Regions from separate parts of the Arthrobacter sp. RT-1 genome, predicted to be linked through region 3. Evidence: riboswitches for the same ligand, from Rfam matches in the RefSeq annotation. Region 3 holds a riboswitch; each other region holds the start of a gene.
The links. A riboswitch is a leader RNA that binds a small molecule or an ion and turns the genes downstream of it on or off. The one in region 3 is predicted to bind thiamine pyrophosphate.

Region 1 (2,191 bases), on a different contig from region 3:
CATGGTCCGCGCGTCACTCAGCACCTGGTCCGGAGGGCCGTCCAGCAGTACCGCAGGATCAGAGGCCGAGCCGGGCTGCAGGACCACAATCCGGTCCACCAGGTCCTTCCAGACCGACACCCGGTGCTCCACCACCACCAGCGTTGCGCCGGTCTTGTCCAGGCACCGGGCCACGGCGTCGCGGACCTCCAGCACACCCGCCGGGTCCAGGTTGGCGGTGGGCTCATCCAAAAGGATCAGCCCGGGCCGCATCGCAAGGATGCCCGCCAGCGCGAGGCGCTGCTTTTGGCCGCCGGACAGGGCCGACGTCGGATGGTCCAGCGGCAGGTGGGACAGGCCGACGTCGTCAAGCGCCTCGTGCACGCGGGTCCAGATGGCATCACGGGGCACGGCAAGGTTTTCGGCGCCGAAGGCGACGTCGTCGCCCACGCGGGAGAGGACCACCTGTGTTTCGGGGTCCTGCTGCATCAGCCCGGCATGGCCGCGCTGCCCGCGGGGGGACGCGCCGTCGACGAGCAGCGAACCTGACTCGTCCGAATCGCCCGCCTCGCCGTCGTCGTTCGCGTCGCCCAGAACCCCGGCAAGGGCATGCAGGAGGGTGGATTTGCCGGCACCGGAAGGGCCGAGCAGGAGCACCCGCTCCCCCGGCGCGATGTCGAGGTCAAGGCCGTGGACCGCGGGCTTGGGGCGGCCGGCATGCCGCCACCCCCAGCCGCGGGCCGTGACGGCCGCCGGCCGCACAGCTCCGGGCCCGGCCTGGTGCGAAGGTGCCTGCATCAGGAGAGGACGGGCTCCGTGGCGGCCCTGCGCGAGGCGAAGGAGCTCAGCACCCCGGTCTTCGCCAGTCCCCGGGTGGCGATCCAGGACAATGCACCGGCGATGACCGCTCCGGAAATCGCGGTGAAGATGATGTAGGCCAGCTTGTCGCCGCCCGAGTAGGCGATGTTCCAGCCCCACGGCGCGAAGGAGTCATTCAGGCCGCAGAAGAGGCCCGCCGCCGCGCCGGCCAGCAGGGAAACGGGCAGGTTGAACTTTTTGTACACGAAGATGGCGAAGATGATCTCCGCGCCGAGGCCCTGGACGAAGCCGGAGAACAGCACGGAGGCGCCATACTGCGATCCCATCAGGAGCTCACCGGTGGCCGCGACGGTTTCGCAGAACAATGCCGCGCCGGGCTTGCGGATGATGAGCATGCCCAGCACCGCCGGGATCATCCAGCCGCCGGCGATCAGGCCGGTCAGGGGCGGGTAAACGGCGTTCATCGGCGCGGAAACCGCGGCCGCACCCTGGGACCAGGCCCAGAAGATGACGCCGCCGGCGATGGCGATCAGGGCTGCCACCACGATGTCCACGACGCGCCAGGACTTGCTGGTGGTCTTCTTGATTGCTGCAGTGCTCATGTGATCCTCCTGGGAAACAGGAGGGGAAAGCACGGCAAGCGGCTACTGCCGTTGCCGGACTTCGAGAACTCGACTCCCTTGCGCCGGTACTAACCGGATCAGGTTCGAGGGTCTGCGGCTGTCCGCACTCTCAGCGCCCACCTCCGGTTCCCGGCCTTTGGCCAGTGCCCGACGGCGGCGCTCCCCTGTCGTTAGGTAATGCTCTGAATGGAATGATGCTTGGGTAGAACTGCCCTGCTGGGCGGAGTCCAGTTTACACCGGGACAGGGGTAGATTGTGGGCCATGACTGCTAATCAGCCGCATGTGACCGACTTCGATCCGGACTCTGACGCCGCGCAGCCGGAAGGATCGCTGCAGGCCCTCATCGGCCGCATCGAGGGGGAGATCCATGAGCTCCAGTTCCCCGGCTTCTCCCTGGACGACTCGCTGAACCTTGGACTTCTCCTTGTGGAACTGGGGAAGGAGCGTGGCCTGCCCATCGCGATCGACATCACCAAGGGCGATCAGGTCCTGTTCCATGTGGCCCTGCCCGGCGCCACCCCGGACAACGAACACTGGATCCGGGCGAAGCAGCGCACCGCCGCCCGGTATGAGGTTCCCTCGCTGCTGGTGGGGCTTCGCGGCCGGCTCCGGGGCGGCCGGATCGAGGACCAGGGCTGGTTCGACCAAACCCTGTACGCCGCGCACGGCGGGTCCTTCCCGGTCTATGTCTCCGGTGTGGGCGCGGTGGCCACCGTCACCGTTTCCGGGCTCCCGCAGATGCAGGACCATGACCTGGTGGTGGAGGCCA
Region 2 (2,191 bases), on a different contig from region 3:
CGGTCCATCCGGACCCGTCAGACGCCGAACGCCACGCCAAGGCGGAAGCAACCCGGCTGGCCCTCGCCAACATCGCTGCAGCAGCCCACGCGGCCCACCTGCACGACGATGAGGTTGCGGCTGCCCGCCAGGCACAGCCGGCCCAGCAGGCAGCGCCAGTCGAGGCGGACAAGCACGACGCCGATGCCTCCTCCCGTCCCGCCGCTGTCCTGACGTTCGGCGGCGAGAAGGTTGCCCTGCCCTTCGTCGAGCACGCGGAAGAACAGCAGCCGCAGCCTGCCCTCACCCTGGACCGGCTCGCTGAAGCCTTTGCGCACCTCGGTGAGCCCGCTCCGGCTGCCGAGGCTCCGGCAGAACAGCCGGAAGCTGCGGTTTCGGCACCGGCAGCTTCGGCACCGGCAGCTCCGGCACCGGCAGTTTCGGAACCGGCCAAGTCCGGGCAGCCGTCCGCCGCCGCAACCGTTGAAAAGGACTGGTCGGACCACACCCTGGAGCAGTCACGGCAGCGGAGGCCACGGCGCAACCGCAGCGCCAGCCGTGCCCAGGGGGCTGCCAACGAGACGTCCGTCCAGCACCACGAGAGCGTCCCGGCAGCCAGTGCAGGCCACTCGCATGCCGCGAAGGCGCCGGAACCGGCTGCCGCCTCCGGTGCGGACACTGCAGGCGCCAAGCAGGCCGAGGCTCCGATCATCCTCGGTGTGGGAGTTCCTGCTTCCGAGCTCTGACCGCAGGCAGCACAACAAAAACCCGGATGCCCGGAACCGCCCTCACGGCCGGTTCCGGGCGTCCGGCGTTAACAGTGTTTCGGCCCGGATCAGGTGCCAACAGCAGCGGCACGTCACCTTCGGTGCGGCGGCGGCAAAACGGCTAGGCTGGGGAACCGACACGGGGTGCCGCGCGAAGGGCCGGCTGAGATCCACACCCGTTGAACCTGTCCGGCTAGTACCGGCGAAGGGATGTCTCTTGTCTTCGACTCTTGCACTGCCCGCGGAAGCTCTCCAGTCCACTCCTGTCCTGCCGGATTCCGGCCGGGACCTGCCCCGTGTCCTGTCCATTGCGGGTTCGGACCCCTCCGGTGGAGCAGGCATCCAGGCGGACCTCAAAAGTATTGCCGCGCACGGCGGGTACGGCATGGCCGCCATCACAGCCCTCACCGCACAGAACACCCGCGGCGTGGAAGCTGTCCACGTCCCGCCGGCTTCCTTCCTGGCCAGCCAGCTGGACGCCATCAGTGACGACATCACCATCGACGCCGTGAAAATCGGCATGCTGGGGGACGCCGCCGTCATCGGGGCGGTCCGGGTATGGCTCGAAAAGGTGCGCCCCGCCGTCGTGGTCCTCGACCCGGTGATGGTCGCCACCAGTGGCGACCGGCTGCTGCAGGAATCAGCCGAGGCCGCGCTCCGCGACCTGCTGCCGCTCGCCCATCTCCTCACGCCCAACCTGGCCGAGCTCGCCATGCTGGTGGGCGAAAGCCTGCAGGATTCCTGGGAAGGCGCGCTCGATCAGGGGAAGCGCCTGGCGGCAGCCACCGGGACCACCGTGCTGGTGAAGGGAGGCCACCTGGCCGGGGCCGAATGCCCGGACGCGCTGGTCAACATGAACGGATTGCTGGGAGCAGAAGTCATCCAGGTGCCGGGGGAGCGGGTGGCCACCCCCAACAGTCACGGCACCGGCTGTTCGCTCTCCTCCGCAATGGCGACTGTGCAGGCGCGGCTGGGGGACTGGGAGGCATCGCTGCGGGAAGTGAAGCCCTGGCTGGCAGGCGCGTTGGAAGCCTCCGGCCGCCTGGACGTGGGAACAGGGAACGGGCCGGTCCACCATTTCCACCACCTGCGCCCCGTCCCGCCCGCCGGAGGATTCGCGGCGCGGCTGCGGGCCGAAGCCGACGAGGACCTCAAAGCGATCTACGGGCTGGACTTCATCCGTGGACTGGCCTCCGGAAGCCTCCCCGAAAAGGAGTTTGCCTACTACCTGGCCCAGGACGCCATCTACCTCAACGGCTACTCCCGGGTCCTGGCACGGGCAAGCGCCCTGGCACCCACCGAAATGGAGCAGGTGTTCTGGGCTGCCTCCGCGCGGCAGTGCCTGGAAGTGGAGTCGGAGCTGCACAGGTCCTGGCTGAGCACCCGCCCTGTCCAGGCTGAACTGGGTCCGGTCACCAAGTCCTACGTGGACCACCTGACCGCTG
Region 3 (2,191 bases):
TGGCAATGATCAGTCCCGCAACGTGTGCGGATTCCCCGGTTGCCGGATCGCCGGCCAGCGGCACCCGGCCCAGCAGCGGGGCGTTGTCCGGGGTGCCGGGCCGCGCCCGTGCCGTGCATTCCAGCAGCTCGAGTTCGGCGACGGCGGGCACCAGGACCTGGGCGTCGCGGAGGAGCTGGTAGACCCCGCCTGCCGATACGGCGCCCGCTGTAGCGCGGGCACCGGCCGCCGGTGCGTTATGTGTCGCGGCAAGGGCGTCCTCACGCTGGGTGGCTCCGATCACTACCGTCCCGTCCTGCCGCGGGACGATATACACGGGGACGCCGTGGACCAGCCCGCGGACGGTTGAGGTTACGAGCGGCTGGAGCTGCCGGGGCACTGCCAGGCGCAGGATATCCCCATACACCGGCCGCAGCGCGAGCTGCAGGCCGTCGGGCAGGCCCGCCAGGGCTGCGGCATCCAGGCCGTTGGCAACGATCGTTTCGCGGGCCAGGACCGTGCCGCCGCCTGCGAGCAGGGCCCCGGCCACTGCCCCGTCCGCCCAGACCAGCCCGGCGGCCCGGTCCGGCACGGCGTAGCCGTCGATGGCCCCCGCCACGTCTGTTCCATTACTTTCGACGGCGGAGCCATGCGCGGCGAGCGCGCGCCGCAGGCAGGACACCAGGCGCCGGGGATCCACCTGGTGGTCCGCGGGAGTGTCCAGTGCGCAGGCGATGGCAGGGCTGAGCAGCGGTTCCCGGCGTCGGGCCTCCCTGACAGTCAACGGCTCCACGGACAGGCCGCTGGCCTGCTGCACCCCGCGCAAATCCATCAGGGCGCGGCGGTCGGCAGCATCGGCACCCACGGCGAGCGTCGGCGTCGTGAGGTACCCGGGACTTTCGCCGGAAGCGGCGGCCAGTTCCGCGGCAAAGCCCGGCCACCGGGCGGAGGAGGCAAGCATGAGCTCCAGGAGGTCCTCCTCCTGATAGTGCAGCTCGCTCACCGGGGCCAGCATTCCGGCGGCCGCCCAGCTGGCCCCGGCTCCGGGCGCGTCATCGATCAGCACGACAGACCGGCCGGAACGCCTCGCCTCCCAGGCGATGGCATGCCCAACCACTCCGCCGCCGATAACGGCCACGTCGGCACGGATGGTGCCGGAGGGAGCCCCGGGCGGGACAACGTTTGGGGTGCTCATGTGTCTCCTTCCCTACGCCGGCATTAACCGGATCAGGTCAAGCGGTCGGCTCTGACGCCCTCTCAGCCCGGCGCTTTATGACAGCTGCCGCGGGCTCCCGCAGTACGAGGCCAGTGTAGAGGAACTAGGCTTGCAGCCATGAATGTGTCCCAGTCCCCTGCCCCCGCTGCCGCAGTCCCCGCCGCCGATGCCTTTACCCATGCCGAAGGTACTGCCGGCCTGAACAGCGCCCGCCTTTACCTCTGCACGGATGCCCGCCGGGACCGCGGGGACTTCGGGCAGTTCGTGGATGCTGCCTTTGCCGGCGGCGTGGACATCATCCAGTTGCGGGACAAGGCCATCGAGGCGGCCGAGGAGCTGGAGCTGCTGGCGGTTTTGAAGGAAGCGGCGCAGCGCCATGGCCGGCTGTGGGCTGTGAATGACCGGGCGGACATCGCCGTGTTGTCCGGTGCGCCGGTGTTCCACATCGGTCAGAAGGACCTTCCGTTGGATGCAGCCCGCACCCTGCTCAACGGCAACGCCGCCATCGGGCTCTCCAGCCATGCCCCGGGGCAGGTGGACGCCGCCCTCGCTGCCGCAGCCGGACCGTCCGCGCTTGACTACTTCTGCGTCGGACCGGTCTGGGCCACGCCCACCAAACCCGGCAGGGCCGCCGTCGGGCTGGACCTGGTGAAGTACGCCGCCGAAGCCTCAGCCGAGGCCGGGAGCGGGGTGCCCTGGTTTGCCATCGGCGGCATCGACCACTCCAATGTGGACCAGGTTGTGGAAGCAGGAGCGAGCCGGATCGTTGTGGTGCGTGCCATCACGGAAGCCGATGACCCTGCCGCCGCTGCCGCCGCCCTTCTCGCTGCCTTGGACGGGGCCACACCCTAAAGCCGCCGCAACACGGCGCAGCCCCGTGCGGCGTCAGTGCCATGCAAAATCGGGGTTCTTCGGGCTAGGCTGATTTTCGTGTCACATCATCGGCTGGCTCCCAACGTCCACGAACACAACAATGCCCTCGAGGAAGCCCTGGGT

Region 1: another riboswitch for thiamine pyrophosphate. It lies ahead of DXK94_RS01705 (ECF transporter S component); the one in region 3 lies ahead of thiO (glycine oxidase ThiO).
Region 2: another riboswitch for thiamine pyrophosphate. It lies ahead of thiD (bifunctional hydroxymethylpyrimidine kinase/phosphomethylpyrimidine kinase); the one in region 3 lies ahead of thiO (glycine oxidase ThiO).

What each region holds. Positions count from the first base shown of each region.
Region 1 covers NZ_QRGQ01000002.1:69,811-72,001, reverse strand. Annotated here, with positions in the region: gene DXK94_RS01710 (ABC transporter ATP-binding protein) at 1-777, opposite strand, end outside; gene DXK94_RS01705 (ECF transporter S component) at 777-1,400, opposite strand; TPP riboswitch at 1,458-1,597, opposite strand; gene DXK94_RS01700 (heme-degrading domain-containing protein) at 1,684-2,191, shown strand, end outside.
Region 2 covers NZ_QRGQ01000024.1:269,136-271,326, forward strand. Annotated here, with positions in the region: gene DXK94_RS16945 (Rne/Rng family ribonuclease) at 1-725, shown strand, start outside; TPP riboswitch at 877-974, shown strand; gene thiD (bifunctional hydroxymethylpyrimidine kinase/phosphomethylpyrimidine kinase) at 964-2,191, shown strand, end outside.
Region 3 covers NZ_QRGQ01000012.1:167,590-169,780, forward strand. Annotated here, with positions in the region: gene thiO (glycine oxidase ThiO) at 1-1,174, opposite strand, end outside; TPP riboswitch at 1,167-1,285, opposite strand; gene thiE (thiamine phosphate synthase) at 1,313-2,047, shown strand; gene DXK94_RS11890 (RNB domain-containing ribonuclease) at 2,126-2,191, shown strand, end outside.